2 regions of the Pseudarthrobacter sp. HLT1-3 genome follow, and region 2 is predicted to be linked to the other one. Evidence: predicted binding sites of a transcription regulator. Region 2 holds the regulator's gene; the other holds the start of a gene.

Region 1 (7,543 bases), on a different contig from region 2:
CCGGGAGCCACCACACCAGTCTGTGAACCCTGGCCCGGAGCCTGATCCGCAGGCGCTGATGGCACCGGCGTCGAACGTTCTTCCAATGGAGCACCTCTCCGAACCCGTTAATTGTTCCAGTCTATTCCCGCCGCAGGATACTTCGATAACCGGCGGGGATACGGCAATGGGCCGGAGAGCGTCACAGGATGACGCTCTCCGGCCCGTGCGGGCCGCCGGGTTGGCCGCCCGGGCGGCCGTTCCGGCCCGGACCTGGCGGCTAAGCCGTGGCCGGTGCCGCCGCAGAGTCCGTCTTGGCGGCGGTCTGGGCCCGTCGCTGATGCACCCGCTGGGCCTGTTTCACCAGTTCCGGCTCGCTTTGGCGCAGCCGGGCGTAGAGCGGCGCCGCAATGAAGATCGTCGCCGCGGTGCCGATAAAGATTCCCACAAACAGGGCCAGCGAGAGGTCCCGCAGCGTCCCTGCACCCAACAGTCCGGCGCCGATGAAGAGGATGGCACCGACCGGAAGGATGGCGACCATCATGGTGTTGATGGAGCGCACCAGGGTCTGGTTGACTGCGAGGTTGACCTCCTCGCCGAAGGTCCGCCGGGTGGAGGCCTGCAGGTCCGCAGTGTTCTCGCGGATCTTGTCGAACACCACCACGGTGTCGTACAGCGAGTAGCTCAGCACGGTCAGGAAGCCGATGATGGCCGACGGCGTGACTTCGAAATCACTCAGGGCGTAGACACCGGCGGTGATGAACATCGTCACGAGCATGCCGACGATCGCGGAGAGCGACATTTTCCAGGTCCGGAAGTACAGCGCCATCAGCACGGCGGCGAGGGCGACGAAGATCAGCAGGCCCAGCAGGGCCTGCTTGGTGACGTCGGCACCCCAGGTGGGGCCAATGAAGGTGGATGTCACTTCGTTGTCCGTCACGCCGTAGGCCTCGGTGAGGCCGGCTTTGATCTGGAGCGTCTCCTCGTCCGAGAGTTTGTCGGTCTGGATCCGCATCGTGTTCCCCGCGACGTTCGCCACCCGCGGGACGCTGCCGGGGACGACGTCGTCGACAGCCTTCTCGCCGATGGCGGCATCGGTGGTTTTCACATTCGAAACGGTGAACTCCGAGCCGCCCCGGAACTCGATACCCAGGTTGAACCCGCCCTTGACGACCGGCAGCAGGATCGAGAGCGCCACGAGGACGGCCGCGATCAGGAACCAGATCTTCTTGGAATCCACGAAATCGTAGGAGCGCTTGCCCGTGTAGAGCTCATTGCCGAATTTGGCGAAGCTGGTGGCCATTTAGTTGCCCTCCTTGGACGGGCTCTTGGAGGAACCAGCAAGCTGTTCCTGTCGTTCCGCGAGACGCCGTTCTGCAATGGTCATCCGGCGTTCGGCCTCAGCCGTGGCACCGGTGTTCTTGGCGCGGAGACCGGCAACAGCGGCCGGCTTCTCCGCCGGAGTGCGGAACCGGCCCGCGCCCCGGTACAGGGGACCGGCGCCGAGGGTCTTCGGGTCCATCCCCGAGAGCGGGTGGCCTTCACCAAAGAACTTGGTGCGGGCCAGCAGCTGCAGGGTCGGGTGGGTGAACATAAAGACGACAATGAGGTCGGCGATGGCTGTCAGGCCGAGCGTGAACGCGAAGCCGCGGACGTTGCCCACTGCCACGAAGTACAGCACCAGGGCAGCCAGCAGGTTGACGGCCTTGGACGCCAGGACGGTGCGCTTGGCCCGCTTCCAGCCGTTCTCGACTGCCGACACGAGGCCGCGTCCTTCACGGAGCTCATCACGGATCCGTTCGAAGTAGACGATGAACGAGTCCGCGGTCTGGCCGATCGCCACGATGATGCCTGCGACGCCGGCGAGGGAGAGCCGGTAGTTCTCGGTCCAGCCCAGGATCGCGATGGCGAGGTAGGTCAGCGCGCCGGCGACCACAAGGGAAGCGACGGTGACCAGGCCGAGCGCCCGGTACTGGAACAGGGAGTACACCACGACCAGCAGCAGCCCGATCAGGCCGGCGAGCATCCCCATCCGGAGCTGCTCACCGCCGAGGGTTGCCGAAATCTGCTGTTCGCTCTGGATCTCAAAGCTGATCGGCAGGGCGCCGAAGCGGAGCTGGTCGGAGAGGGCCTTCGCGGACTCCTCGGTGAACCCGCCGGTGATCTGCGGACGGCCATCGGTAATGACGGCGAGGGACCGCGGGGCGGAAATGACCTGGTCATCGAGGACGATGGCGAACTGGGCCTTCGGATCCGAACCGCTCTGGCCACCGCCGGCGATGTAAAACTGGTACAGCCGCTCGGTGACTTCCTTGAACTTCGCGGTGCCTTCCTCGTCGAACTGGATGTTCACAGCCCACTCGTTGGTCACGGCGCCCTGGGCGCCGCGCTGCAGCTGGAAGGAAGAAGAAGTGATGTTGGAGCCCTTGACCTCAACCGGGCCCAGGATGTATTTGATCGCCGGGGAATTGGCGGAGGCCGGTTCGCAGGTGACCAGCGGTTTCGTCGGGTCGGAGCGTTCCTGCTTGTCCTGCGAGGGGTTGTCGCAGTCGAGCGTCTCGAACTTCTGGTAGAGCTCGGGAGTCACCCAGTTAATGTCACTGCCGTTGGTGGGCTCGGCGGTGGGCTTGGGCAGCTGGTCGACCGGGGTCTGTGACTCCGCGGGAACGGCTGCGCCCGGGCCGGCCTGAAGGACGGGCCGGAAGTTCATGTCGGCGGAAGCCTGGATCAGGGCGCGGGTTTCCTTGGACGGGGTGCCGGGAAGGCTGACGACGACGTTCCGTCCGGACTGCGTGCTGATTTCAGCTTCGGCGACGCCCGAACCGTCGACGCGCTGGCGGATGATCGCCACGGCCTGGTTGAGCTGTTCCTCGTTGATGTCCGAACCGCCCTCAACCTTGGGCGCCAGGATCATCTGGGTGCCGCCTTCAAGGTCCAGGGCGAGCTTGGGAGCCCAGCTCGCCTGGCCGGCCATGGTGCCGCCTGCCAGGACGGCGGTCAGGACGGCGAGGATAACGCCGAGCCAGACCAGCACCCTGAGGGCTGTGTTTTTGGGGCCAGTTCGTGCCATTGTCGATCTTTCTATTATTTACGGAGGAACCGCCGGGCGGCCCTGGCGGGCCCGCTCCGGCGGTTGCCCGCAGCCGTTACTTCGCGGGATAGCTCAAACAGGCAGACTAGCTGTCTTTCTTGCCTTCGTTGTTGAGGCGGCGCAGGGTTTCCTCCGGTGTCTCAGCACGGGGTGCTTCGTTCACCGGGGCGGCGCCGTCGGCCTTGTCAAAGGAGAGCGAGGATGCGTCGTTGGGAACTACCAGGGGCTCGTCAGACTCCTCAGCCTCAGCGGCGATAACCGGCTCGATGATTTTGGTGACGGCCTGGCGGTGCACGGTGGCGGTGTGGCCCGGGGAGAGCTCGAGCAGGACCTTGTTCTCTTCCTCGTCGATCTCGACGATGCGGCCGTACAGGCCAAAGCTTGTCATGACCTCGACACCCGGGGCGAACTTCGACTGGAGCTGCGCCTGCGTCTGCTGGGTCTTCTTGTTGCGGCGGAACATCATGAAGACGAAGACGCCGAGCATGGCGAACAGCAGGATGGTCATGATGTCGATGCCGCCGCCGGCCTGCGGCTGGGTCTGGGCAGTGATAAGTCCGAACACAGGGATAGTTCCGTTCTGTACTTGCGTAGCTGGTTTTCCAGCAACGTCCGCTTCGCTCCGGGCTGGCAGGGATTCATGCCGAGCCGACGGCGGCCAAGTGCTGGCCGCGCGCAGAAACAAAGACCCGAACGTGCCGAGCGTCATTCCAGTCTAAAGGGAAAAGGTTGCACAGGGGTGCTATTGACTGTTACGGATCCATTCCGGATCGGCGTCCTGGCCTTGCACGTCCGCCGGGTCCGCGGCATCGTCCTCGACCCGGAAGAGTTCCAGCGGGTCTTGCGCGAAGATGCCGGGCGGCACCGCGAAGCCGAGGTGCGTCCAGGCCGGGGCGAGCGCGATCCTTCCCCGCGGGGTGCGTCCCAGCAGTCCCTCACGGACGAGATACGGCTCGGCGACGGTTTCGACGGTTTCGGTCTCTTCGCCGACGGCGATGGCCAGCGTGGACAGGCCCACCGGTCCGCCGCCAAATTTCAGGATCAGGGCTTCCAGGACGGCCCGGTCGAGCCGGTCCAGGCCGCGCTTGTCCACTTCGTACATGTCCAGCGCCGCGGAGGCGGCCCGGGCGTCGATCTGCTCGATGCCGTGCACCAGCGCCCAGTCGCGGACCCGGCGCAGGAGCCGGTTGGCGATGCGGGGCGTGCCGCGGGACCGTCCGGCGATTTCGCTGAATCCGGCGGAATTGACCTTGAGGTCCAGAAGCCCGGCGGAGCGCCGGAGCACGAGTTCGAGCTCGGCCACGGAGTAGAACTCGAGGTGGCCGGTGAAGCCGAAGCGGTCCCGGAGCGGGCCGGGCAGCAGCCCGGCCCGGGTGGTGGCACCCACCAGGGTGAACGGCGGAAGTTCAAGCGGGATCGCGGTGGCGCCGGCACCTTTGCCGACGACGATGTCCACCCGGAAGTCCTCCATCGCCATGTAGAGCATTTCCTCAGCCGGGCGGGACATCCGGTGGATCTCGTCCAGGAACAGCACTTCGCCTTCGGAGAGCGAGGACAGGATGGCCGCCAGGTCCCCGGCGTGCTGGATGGCGGGTCCGCTGCTGATCCGCAGCGGCGCGTTCATTTCGGCCGCGATGATCATGGACAGGGTGGTCTTGCCCAGCCCGGGAGGGCCGGAGAGCAGGACGTGGTCGGCGCTGCGGCCGCGCATGCGTGAGGCTTCCAGCACGAGGGAGAGCTGTTTGCGGACCCGGTGCTGGCCGACGAAGTCGTGCAGGTTCTTGGGCCGGAGGGCGGCTTCGATGACCCGCTCCTCCGGCTCCTCTCCCCCGGCGACGATCGACGGCTCAGCCACGGGCGCCTGCCCTGTTCCCGGCGCGGGCGCCGTCCTGGCCCAGCCAGCGGAGGGTGGCGCGCAGAATCTCGGCCACGTTGCCCTTTTCGGCCAGTTCGGGGGAATCGGCCAGGGACTTGTCGATGCTGGCCGTGGCGTCCCTCTCGGACCAGCCCAGGCTCGTCATGGCCGCTACCACCTGCGGCTTCCAGACCGCCTCGGAGGATGCCGCCGGAGCAGTGGTTCCGGCGGCGGTGCCGTGCGGCACGAGCTTTCCGGCCAGTTCGAGCACAATCCGGCCGGCGACCTTGGGGCCAATGCCGGGCACCTTAGTGAAGGCCTTGCCGTCGCCGGAGTGCGCCGCCACGCGGATCGCTTCGGGCTCGTGGACGGCCAGGACGGCAAGCGCCAGCCGGGGTCCGACGCCGGCGACGCTGAGCAGGACGTCAAAGACTTCGCGTTCGTCGTCGGTGTCGAAACCGAACAGGGTCAGGGAGTCCTCGCGCACGATCAGGGAGGTGAAGAGCTTGCCCTCCTCGCCGGTGCGGAGCCGGCTGAGGGTCTGCGGCGTGGCGTTCACGCTCATGCCGGCGCCGTTGAGGTCGATCACGGCGGAGGACAGGCCGACGTGCGCTACGGTTCCGCGGAGAAAACTGATCAAAGCCGGGCTCCTGAAAATTCAGCTGAAATAGAACCGGGGAGACCCGGTTATCCGAACATATCTACGAATACCCTACCAAGTTCCGCGGCGGGACAGGCGGACATTCAGCGGGTACGGCGCGCTTTGGCCTCGGCGTCCGCCCACGCGCGCTGGGCCGGTGTCAGGGACAGGCTCCCCGGTCCGGTGGTAACTGCGCCCTTGTTGGAAGTGCCGATTCCGGCCCGCCAGGCGTGGGTGATGGCCAGCGCGAGGGCGTCGGCGGCGTCGGCGGGGCGCGGCGGGGCGTCGAGCCGGAGAATCTTGGTGACCAGCTTGGTGACCGCGTCCTTGTTCGATGTTCCGCTGCCGGTGACGGCTGCCTTGACTTCGGACGGGGTGTGCAGCGCCACCGGGATGCCGCGGCGTGCGGCGGCGGCGATCACGACGCCGGAGGCCTGGGCAACGCCCATCACGGTGCTGACATTAAGCTGCGAGAAGACGCGTTCGACGGCGAGGACGTGCGGTTCGTACTGGTCCAGCCACTCATCGATCGAGGTGGCGATGACCAGCAGCCGCTGGTCCAGGCTTTCCTCGGGGGACGTTCCGACGACGCCGAACGCCACCATGGTGGCGCGGCGGTTCTTCTCGACGTCCACGACGCCGATCCCGCAGCGGGTGAGGCCCGGATCGACGCCGAGGACGCGAAGGGTCACTCGGCTTCCAGTGCGGCCTGCACTTCGTCGCTGAGGTCGGCGTTGCTGTAGACGTTCTGGACGTCGTCGAGTTCCTCGAGGGCGTCCACGAGCTTCAGGAACTTCTTGGCGGCGTCGAGATCGAGCGGCACCTGCATGGAGGGCACGAACTCGGCTTCGTCGGTTTCGTACTCGATCCCGGCGTCCTTGAGCGCATCCCGGATGGCCTGGAGGTCGGTCGGCTCGGAGTGGATTTCGAAGCTGTCGCCGTTGTCCTTGACTTCGTCGGCGCCGGCGTCGAGCACGGCCATCAGGACGTCGTCCTCGCTCAGGCCGTTCTTCGGCAGCGAGACGACACCCTTGCGGGAGAAGAGGTAACTGACCGAACCGGGATCGGCGATGGTGCCGCCGTTGCGGGAGATGGCGAGCCGGACTTCGGAGGCGGCCCGGTTCTTGTTGTCAGTGAGGCATTCGATCAGCAGCGCCGAGCCCTGCGGCCCGCGGCACTCGTACATGATCTCGGTGTAGTCCACGACTTCGCCGGTGAGGCCGGCGCCGCGTTTGATGGCGCGGTCGATGTTGTCAGCGGGGACCGAGGTCTTTTTCGCCTTGGTGACGGCGAGTTCCAGCCCGGGGTTGCCCGCCAGGTCAGGGCCGCCCATGCGCGCGGCAACTTCGATGTTCTTGATCAGCTTGGCGAACGACTTGGCCCGGCGGCTGTCGAGGATGGCCTTCTTGTGCTTGGTCGTCGCCCATTTGGAGTGGCCTGACATGCTTTACGCTTCTCCTCTGATCATTCGAATAAACAATTCGTGCACGCGCTCCTCCCCCGTCACTTCCGGGTGGAAGGAAGTGGCCAGCAGCTTGCCGGATCGCACTGCAACAATTCTAGCCGTCCCGGCCAGCGCCCCGGGGTGGGACGCCTTGGAAGGCTCCACTTTGGCGAGCACCTCGACGCCGACGCCGACGCGTTCCACCCAGGGTCCGCGGATAAAGACCGCGTGGACCGGGGCCACGCCGTCCGCGGTGGCGCTGAAATCGAGGCCGCTGAAATCGAGATCAGTTTCGAAGGACTCCCGCTGCCGGCCGAAGGCGTTCCGGCGGACCGTGATGTCGAGGCCACCGAACGTCTGCTGCGGGTTGCCGGCGAGATCCTTCGCGGGGTCGGTGATCTCCTCGGCGAGGAGGATCATCCCGGCGCACGAGCCGTAGACCGGCAGCCCGTCCTGGATCCGTTGACGCAGCGGGTCGCGGAGCCCGAAGGCGCGGGACAGCTTGTCGATGGTGGTCGATTCGCCGCCGGGAAT
Region 2 (7,543 bases):
AGTTTGGCAGTGCTCGCTGGAGTCTGGCCGAGCGGACAGTTTCTTCCTCTTCCTGGTTCCACCACGCCAGTCCCTCCCTCATCTCACCGCTCCTTGCGGAGCCCGCCCGCCCCCGGCACCGTTGCCGCAGGCATTCCTGGAGGCCCGAATGACCAATAGTCGTCAGCCCAGCGCGAATACCGCCCCACCCAGCACCGATCCGCACTATTCTGAAACTGCCAAACCTCTAAAGGAGACCATGACCAGTCAGCCCAACCCCGGACCCGATTCAGCAGCCCAGGACATGAGTCCTGCGGAAATCCAGGCTGTCATCGACCGGATCCTCTCCAAGGACACCCCGGCCCGGAAAGCAGCCCCGGCTGCCGGTGAGGCCACGTCCGTGCTCGGCAAGGCGCAGGCGATCTCCCGGCTGGACGAGGAACACAGCAGCTACGACGGCGACCAGCAGGACCTCGAGGAACGGCACGCCCTCCGGCGTACCGCCGGGCTGTCCACCGAGCTCGAAGACGTCACCGAAGTCGAGTACCGGCAGTTGCGCCTCGAGCGTGTTGTGCTGGCCGGCCTCTGGACCGAAGGTACCCTCGCCGACGCCGAGAACTCGCTCCGCGAACTCGCCGCCCTCGCCGAGACCGCCGGCTCGGAGGTCCTCGACGGGATCGTCCAGCGCCGCCAGAAGCCCGATCCGGGCACGTTCCTCGGCTCCGGCAAGGCCCAGGAGCTCAAGGACATCGTGATGTCCACCGGTGCGGACACCGTCGTCGTCGACGCCGAACTGGCCCCCTCCCAGCGCCGCAGCCTCGAGGACATCGTCAAGGTCAAGGTGATCGACCGTACGGCCCTGATCCTGGACATCTTTGCCCAGCACGCCAAGAGCCGTGAAGGCAAGGCCCAGGTGGAGCTGGCCCAGCTCGAATACCTGCTCCCGCGCCTGCGCGGCTGGGGTGACTCGATGTCCCGGCAGGCCGGCGGCCAGGTCGGCGGTGCCGGTGCCGGCATGGGCTCGCGTGGTCCCGGTGAAACCAAGATCGAGCTGGACCGCCGCCGGATCCGCACCCGGATGGCAAAGCTGCGCCGCGAAATCGCCGCGATGAAGCCGGCCCGGGAGACAAAACGGGCCAACCGCCGTCGTAATGCCGTGCCCTCCGTCGCCATCGCCGGGTACACCAACGCCGGCAAGTCCTCGCTGCTGAACCGGCTGACCGACGCCGGTGTCCTGGTCGAGAACGCCCTGTTCGCCACCCTGGACCCGACCGTCCGCAAAGCCGAAACCGCGGACGGGCTGGGCTACACCCTCGCCGACACGGTGGGTTTTGTCCGTTCGCTGCCCACCCAGCTCGTGGAGGCTTTCCGCTCCACCCTGGAAGAGGTAGCCGACGCGGACCTGATCCTGCACGTCGTGGACGTCTCGCACCCGGATCCGGAGGGCCAGATCGCCGCCGTACGCCAGGTGTTCAGCGAGGTCGACGCACGCAAGGTGCCGGAAATCATCGTTCTGAACAAGGCCGACGCCGCGGACCCCTTCGTGATCGAACGCCTCAAGCAGCGTGAACCGCGCCACGTGGTGGTCTCGGCCCGCACCGGCGAAGGCATTCCGGAACTGCTCAAGGCGATCAGCGAGGGCATCCCGCGGCCGAGTGTGAAACTGGAACTGTTGATCCCCTACAACCGCGGGGACCTGCTCAGCAAGTTGCACGAAACCGACGCCGAGATCCTTAGCCTCGACCACGAGGAAGCGGGCACCCGTGCCGTCGTGATGGTGCGCGAAGGATTCGCCGCTGAACTGGACTCGTTCATCAGCAATGACTGACGCAGCGGGGACCGGGGCGCACACCGGCGGCCCGGCAGGGCAGGACACGACAGGGGAGGACACGACAGGGGAGGACACGGCAGCCGCTGCACCCGCAGGCTCCGACCCGGCAGCGGCCGAAGGCGCAGGGACCGGCGCCGCGGGATCTGATGACGCGGGGACAGAGCCCGCCCCCAGACGGTCAGCGAAGAAAGGCCGTCCGGCCGGCGAGGAGTTCGTTATTGAACTGCTCGACCGCGCCGTGTCCGGCATGGGCGGCCAGAGCCGCGACGGCCAGCACGAAATGGCCCGGCAGGTGGCGCACGCGATCGACAGCGGCGACCACCTGCTGGTCCAGGCCGGCACCGGAACCGGCAAGTCCCTCGCCTACCTGATCCCGCTGATCGCCCATTCACTCGTCAGCGACAAGCCCACCCTGGTCTCCACCGCCACCCTGGCCCTGCAGACCCAGATCGTCGGCCGGGACCTGCCCCGGCTGCTGAAGACCATCACCCCGGCGCTGGACCGGCCGGTCAAGGTCGCCCTCGTCAAGGGCCGCTCCAACTACGTGTGCCGCCACAAGCTCGACGGGGGCTTCCCCTCCGAAGAACCCTCCGAAGGCCAGCTCTTCTCACTCGGCGAGGACACCTCCGTGCCGCATTTCGCCGCGGCCATGGGCGGCCCGTCCTCGCAGCTCGGCAAGGAAGTCGTCCGGCTGCGCGAATGGGCCGAGGACACCCGGACGGGTGACCGGGACGAGCTCCTGCCCGGGGTCACGGACCGTGCCTGGCGGCAGGTCTCGGTCACCTCGATGGAGTGCCTGGGCGCGCAGAAGTGCCCGCTGGCGGCCGAATGCTTCAGCGAACTGGCCCGGGCGAACGCCGCTGACGCCGACGTCGTTGTCACCAACCACGCGATGCTGGCCGTCAGCGCCTTCGAGGGCCTCGCGGTGCTGCCGGACTACGACGTTGTGGTGGTCGATGAGGCCCATGAACTGCAGGACCGGGTGACCGGTGCCGTGTCGGGCCAGCTCTCCGTGGCGATGGTGCACGCCGCCGCGTCCGGGGCCCGGAAAAACACCGGCATCACCGTGGACGCCCTGAACAACGCCGCGTCCCACCTCGAACTTGCCGTTGAGGGGGTCCCCAGCGGACTCATGCCCAACGGCCTCAACACCGAACAACTGGACTGCGTGGACCAGTTGCGGGACGCCTGCCGCGCCGCGCTCTCGGACTCCAAGGGGGACAGCGCCAATACTGCCGACGGCGGCCGCCAGCTCGCCCGCTCCCGCCTCATGGTGATCCTGGAACTCTGCGAACGGCTGCTCGCCGCCCGCGAGAACCGCGAGGTGGTCTGGTTTTCCCGCACGAGCACGTTTGACCCGCAGCAGGGCTACGCCCAGCCCGACGAGACGGCGCCGGCCCTGATCAACATCGCCCCGCTCAGCGTCGCCGGCCGGCTCCGCGAGGGACTGTTCGCGGACCACACCGTCATCCTGACCTCGGCAACCCTGGCGATCGGGTCCGCTTTCGAACCGGCCGCGGGCGGCCTTGGCCTGGTCGGGCCGGGTGCACCCAGCTGGACGGGCGTCGACGTCGGCTCGCCCTTCGAATACCCGAAACAGGGCATCCTGTATGTTGCCAAGCACCTGCCCAAGCCCGGCCGCGGTGCGTCCCCGGAAGCCCTCGACGAGCTTGAGAAGCTGATCCGGGCCTCCGGCGGGGGAGCCCTGTGCCTGTTCTCCTCCCGGCGCGCGGCCGAGGAAGCCGCCGAGGCCATGCGGCCCCGGCTGGACATGAGCATCCTCTGCCAGGGGGATTCGACCATGACGGCGCTCGTGAAGCAGTTCGCCGACGAACCGGACACCTGCCTGTTCGGCACCATGTCCCTGTGGCAGGGTGTCGACGTGCCCGGGGACTCCTGCCGCCTCGTGGTGATCGACCGGATTCCCTTCCCGCGGCCCGACGATCCCCTCATGACCGCGCGGTCCCGCGCGGTGGCCCAGGCCGGCGGCAACGGCTTTATGAGCGTTTCCGCGACCCACGCCGCCATCCGCCTGGCGCAGGGCGCCGGCCGCCTGATCCGCACGACGACGGACCGGGGAGTGGTGGCGGTGCTGGACTCGCGGCTTTCCACCGAACGCTACGGGGGTTTCCTCCGCGCCGCACTGCCGCCGTTCTGGCCGACCACCGACCCGGCAGTTGCGGTCGCGGCGCTGGAGCGGCTTGCCAAGGAATCAGGGCAGCCGGCCGCCTAGCCACGGCCGGGACCAACGCGAAGGGCCCCGTCCGATGCCGGCGGGGCCCAGTTCCGGCTACGGACGCGCAGGTCCGTGCTGGCTAGAGGGAGCGCAGTACCGAGACGACCTTGCCCATGATGACGGCGTGATCGCCGAGGATGGGCTCGTACTGGGTGTTCTGCGGCAGCAGCCAGGTGTGGCCGTCGCGCTGGCGGAACGTCTTGACGGTTGCCTCGTCGTCCAGCAGGGCAGCCACAATGTCACCGTTGAGGGCGTCGCCCTGCCGGCGGACCACCACCCAGTCGCCGTCACAGATGGCGGCATCGATCATCGAATCACCCGCGACCTTGAGCATAAAGAGCTCGCCGTGGCCCACGAGCTGGCGCGGCAGCGGCATAACGTCCTCGACCACCTGGTCGGCCAGGATCGGACCGCCGGCGGCGATGCGGCCCACCAGCGGCACCATGGCCGTGTCGGTGGCACTGGCCAGCTCGGAAACCGACAAGCCGCCGACAGTGCGCAGCCCGCTGGACTTCTCGATCCCGGAAACCTTGGACGTGCCCTCATCGAGGGTCAGCGGCATCAGCACTTCCATGGCGCGGGGACGCTTCGGGTCCCGGCGCAGGTAACCGAGCTTCTCCAGCTGCGAGAGCTGGTGGGTGACGCTGGAAAGGCTGGCGAGACCGACCGTGTCGCCGATCTCGCGCATGGACGGCGGGTAGCCATTGTCCGTTACCGAGCGCTGGATGGTCTCCAGGATCTTCTTCTGCCGGACGGTGAGGCTCTTGGGTGGCCGGGCTGCCTGCGGGCTCCGCTGGGTGGCCCTGCCGCCTGTGGCTTGTGCTGCCATGTTCGCCAACGCCTTTCCGTTCCGCCCGGCCGCCGTGGCTGCGGTTGCCGGGAACTTCCGGCCTGAGATGAAATGTCAGACCCTGCTGATCAACTGCAGAAGTGGTTGTTCTTTGACTCAAACGTAGGCCAGCCACACGGCTTTTTCAAACATTTGTTCTAGCGAGTCTCGACAATGTTCGTCAATAAGTGCTAAAACAGAGCAGGTGATGTTCGAATATGTGTTCTATTTGAACACCAGTCGGACTCAGCACAACGTTCGGTTCTTTGTTCGAAGGTTAGGCCGGTTGGCGGCGCGTATGTGGAGTACGCCGGGCGGCACAGTATGGTCCAGGAGGGCTCAGTTCATGTCAGCATCAAGCGCATTTCACGACACTTTCGGCCGCGACGCGTTCGGCAACTACGGCCGACCCGACGGCGGTGTATCGGATCACCAGCAGCGTTCCCTGGCCCAGCGCCCCTTCGCCGGCGCTCAGGGCTCCGACGGCCGGCCCAGCTTGGCCGGCCGCGGCGCGCGGGCCAAGCAGGCGCCGCTGCGTCTGACCCGGCGGGGACGCATTGTCTTCATTGGAGTGCCGCTGATCCTGCTGGCCGCGCTCATCCTGTCCCTCAGCGGCTTCCTCAACGCCCCGGCCAAGGCCGCGGAGTCAGCCGCCGATCTCTCCCTGACGCCAACCGTGTCCGTGACGGTTCAGCCCGGCGAGTCACTTTGGGCCATCGCAGAGGCCGTCGCGCCGGAGCGGGATCCGCGCGATGTCGTCGCGGATATCGTCCAGCTGAACAACCTGGACGCTGCCCGGGTCGTGCCGGGCCAGGCGCTCTTCATTCCGTCCAACTAGCCCCGGGAATCCGTCACAGTTTCAGCGCCTGCAGCGATCTCACTTAAACTAGTGAAGTGACTGACCAGTTAGAGCGCCTGAACCGACTTCCCCTCCGGACGAATCTGCGGGGCTTGACGCCGTATGGCGCCCCGCAGCTGGACGTCCCCATTTTGCTCAACGTGAATGAGAACACCCATGGTGTTCCGGCCGACGTCCGTGCCGCCATTACCGAAGCAGTCACGATTGCCGCAGTCGGCCTGAACCGCTATCCCGACCGGGAGTTCACGGAACTCCGCACGGCCCTGGCCGAATACCTCGGGCACGGACTGGGCGCGGACAACATCTGGGCCGCGAACGGCTCCAATGAAGTTCTCCAGCAGATCCTCCAGGCATTCGGCGGACCGGGCCGCACCGTCATGGGCTTCCCACCCACATACTCGATGTACCCGCTGCTCGCGGCGGGCACGGACACCGGGTACCTCGCCGGGACCCGCACCGCGGACTACGGGCTGAGCGCCGCGTCTGCCGCCCGCCAGGTCCGCGAGGCCGGGCCGAACATCGTTTTCCTTTGCTCCCCGAACAACCCCACCGGCACCGGGCTTGGCCTGGACGTCGTGGAGGCTGTCTACGAGGCCGGCGAAGCCAGCCAGACGATCGTGATCGTCGACGAGGCCTACCACGAGTTCGCCCACGACGGCACGCCCAGCGCCCTTTCCCTCCTGCCCGGCCGGGAACGCCTTATCGTCTCGCGCACCATGAGCAAGGCCTTCGCCCTCGCCGGCGCCCGGGTGGGCTACATGGCCGCAGCGCCCGAAGTGACCGACGCCCTGCGCCTGGTCCGGCTCCCGTACCACCTCTCCGCCATCACCCAGGCGACAGCCCTGGCCGCCCTGCACCACCGGGTCGCGCTGATGGCCGACGTCGAGGACATCAAACGCCAGCGCGACAGGATCGTCGCCGAACTCCAGCGGATGGGCCTCAAGCCGGCGGCTTCCGACTCCAACTACGTCTTCTTCGGCGGTCTGGACAATCCGCACGAGGTCTGGCAGGGCCTGCTCGACGCCGGCGTGCTGATCCGGGATGTCGGCATTCCGGGGCACCTGCGCGTCACCGCCGGGACTGAGACGGAAACCACAGCCTTCCTCGAAGCCCTCGAGCGGATCCTGGCCGGCCGCGCCGTACAGCCCGCCTAGACTTAACCCCAGGACATCCACCCTGCCTGCACGGCGGGCACCGCCGTCATCCAAAGGACACGCACATGAGCAACACCGGATCAACCGCTGCCGAGGGCCGGACCGCACGCATGGAACGGACCACCAGCGAATCATCGGTGCTGGTTGAGATCAACCTGGACGGCACCGGGGTCTCGGACATCAGCACCTCGGTGCCCTTCTATGACCACATGCTGACCGCGCTGAGCAAGCACTCCCTGATCGACATGACGGTCAAGGCCACCGGCGATACGCACATTGACGTCCACCACACGGTTGAGGACGTTGCCATCACCTTGGGCGAGGTCCTGCGGACCGCGCTCGGGAACAAGGCCGGTATCCGGCGGTTCGGCGAAGCCACGGTTCCGCTGGACGAGGCCCTCGCGCACGCCGTCGTCGACGTCTCCGGCCGCCCGTACCTTGTGCACGGCGGCGAGCCTGCCGGCCAGGAGTACCACCTGATCGGCGGACACTTCACCGGTTCGCTGACCCGCCACGTCTTCGAGGCGATCACGCTGCACGCCGGGATCTGCCTGCACATGAACGTGACCGCCGGCCGGGATCCGCACCACATCGTCGAGGCCCAGTTCAAGGCGTTCGCGCGCGCCCTGCGGGCCGCGGTCGAACCGGACCCCCG

The links. Region 2 encodes LexA, which represses DNA repair genes until DNA is damaged. Its sites were predicted from a motif close to TCGAACANNTGTTCGA; they were not measured.
Region 1: a site for LexA is predicted at 5,617-5,632, ahead of ruvA (Holliday junction branch migration protein RuvA). Genes of this name have one in related genera too.

Annotation. Positions count from the first base shown of each region.
Region 1 covers NZ_JBWZCJ010000008.1:172,939-180,481, forward strand. The annotation lists gene AC50X9_RS09470 (RelA/SpoT family protein) at 1-86, opposite strand, end outside; gene secF (protein translocase subunit SecF) at 260-1,282, opposite strand; gene secD (protein translocase subunit SecD) at 1,283-3,049, opposite strand; gene yajC (preprotein translocase subunit YajC) at 3,156-3,578, opposite strand; gene ruvB (Holliday junction branch migration DNA helicase RuvB) at 3,813-4,925, opposite strand; gene ruvA (Holliday junction branch migration protein RuvA) at 4,918-5,565, opposite strand; gene ruvC (crossover junction endodeoxyribonuclease RuvC) at 5,670-6,257, opposite strand; gene AC50X9_RS09505 (YebC/PmpR family DNA-binding transcriptional regulator) at 6,254-7,009, opposite strand; gene pdxT (pyridoxal 5'-phosphate synthase glutaminase subunit PdxT) at 7,013-7,543, opposite strand, start outside.
Region 2 covers NZ_JBWZCJ010000017.1:53,322-60,864, forward strand. The annotation lists gene hflX (GTPase HflX) at 239-1,807, shown strand; gene AC50X9_RS14870 (ATP-dependent DNA helicase) at 1,800-4,043, shown strand; gene lexA (transcriptional repressor LexA) at 4,126-4,875, opposite strand; gene AC50X9_RS14880 (LysM peptidoglycan-binding domain-containing protein) at 5,372-5,713, shown strand; gene AC50X9_RS14885 (histidinol-phosphate transaminase) at 5,770-6,888, shown strand; gene hisB (imidazoleglycerol-phosphate dehydratase HisB) at 6,954-7,543, shown strand, end outside.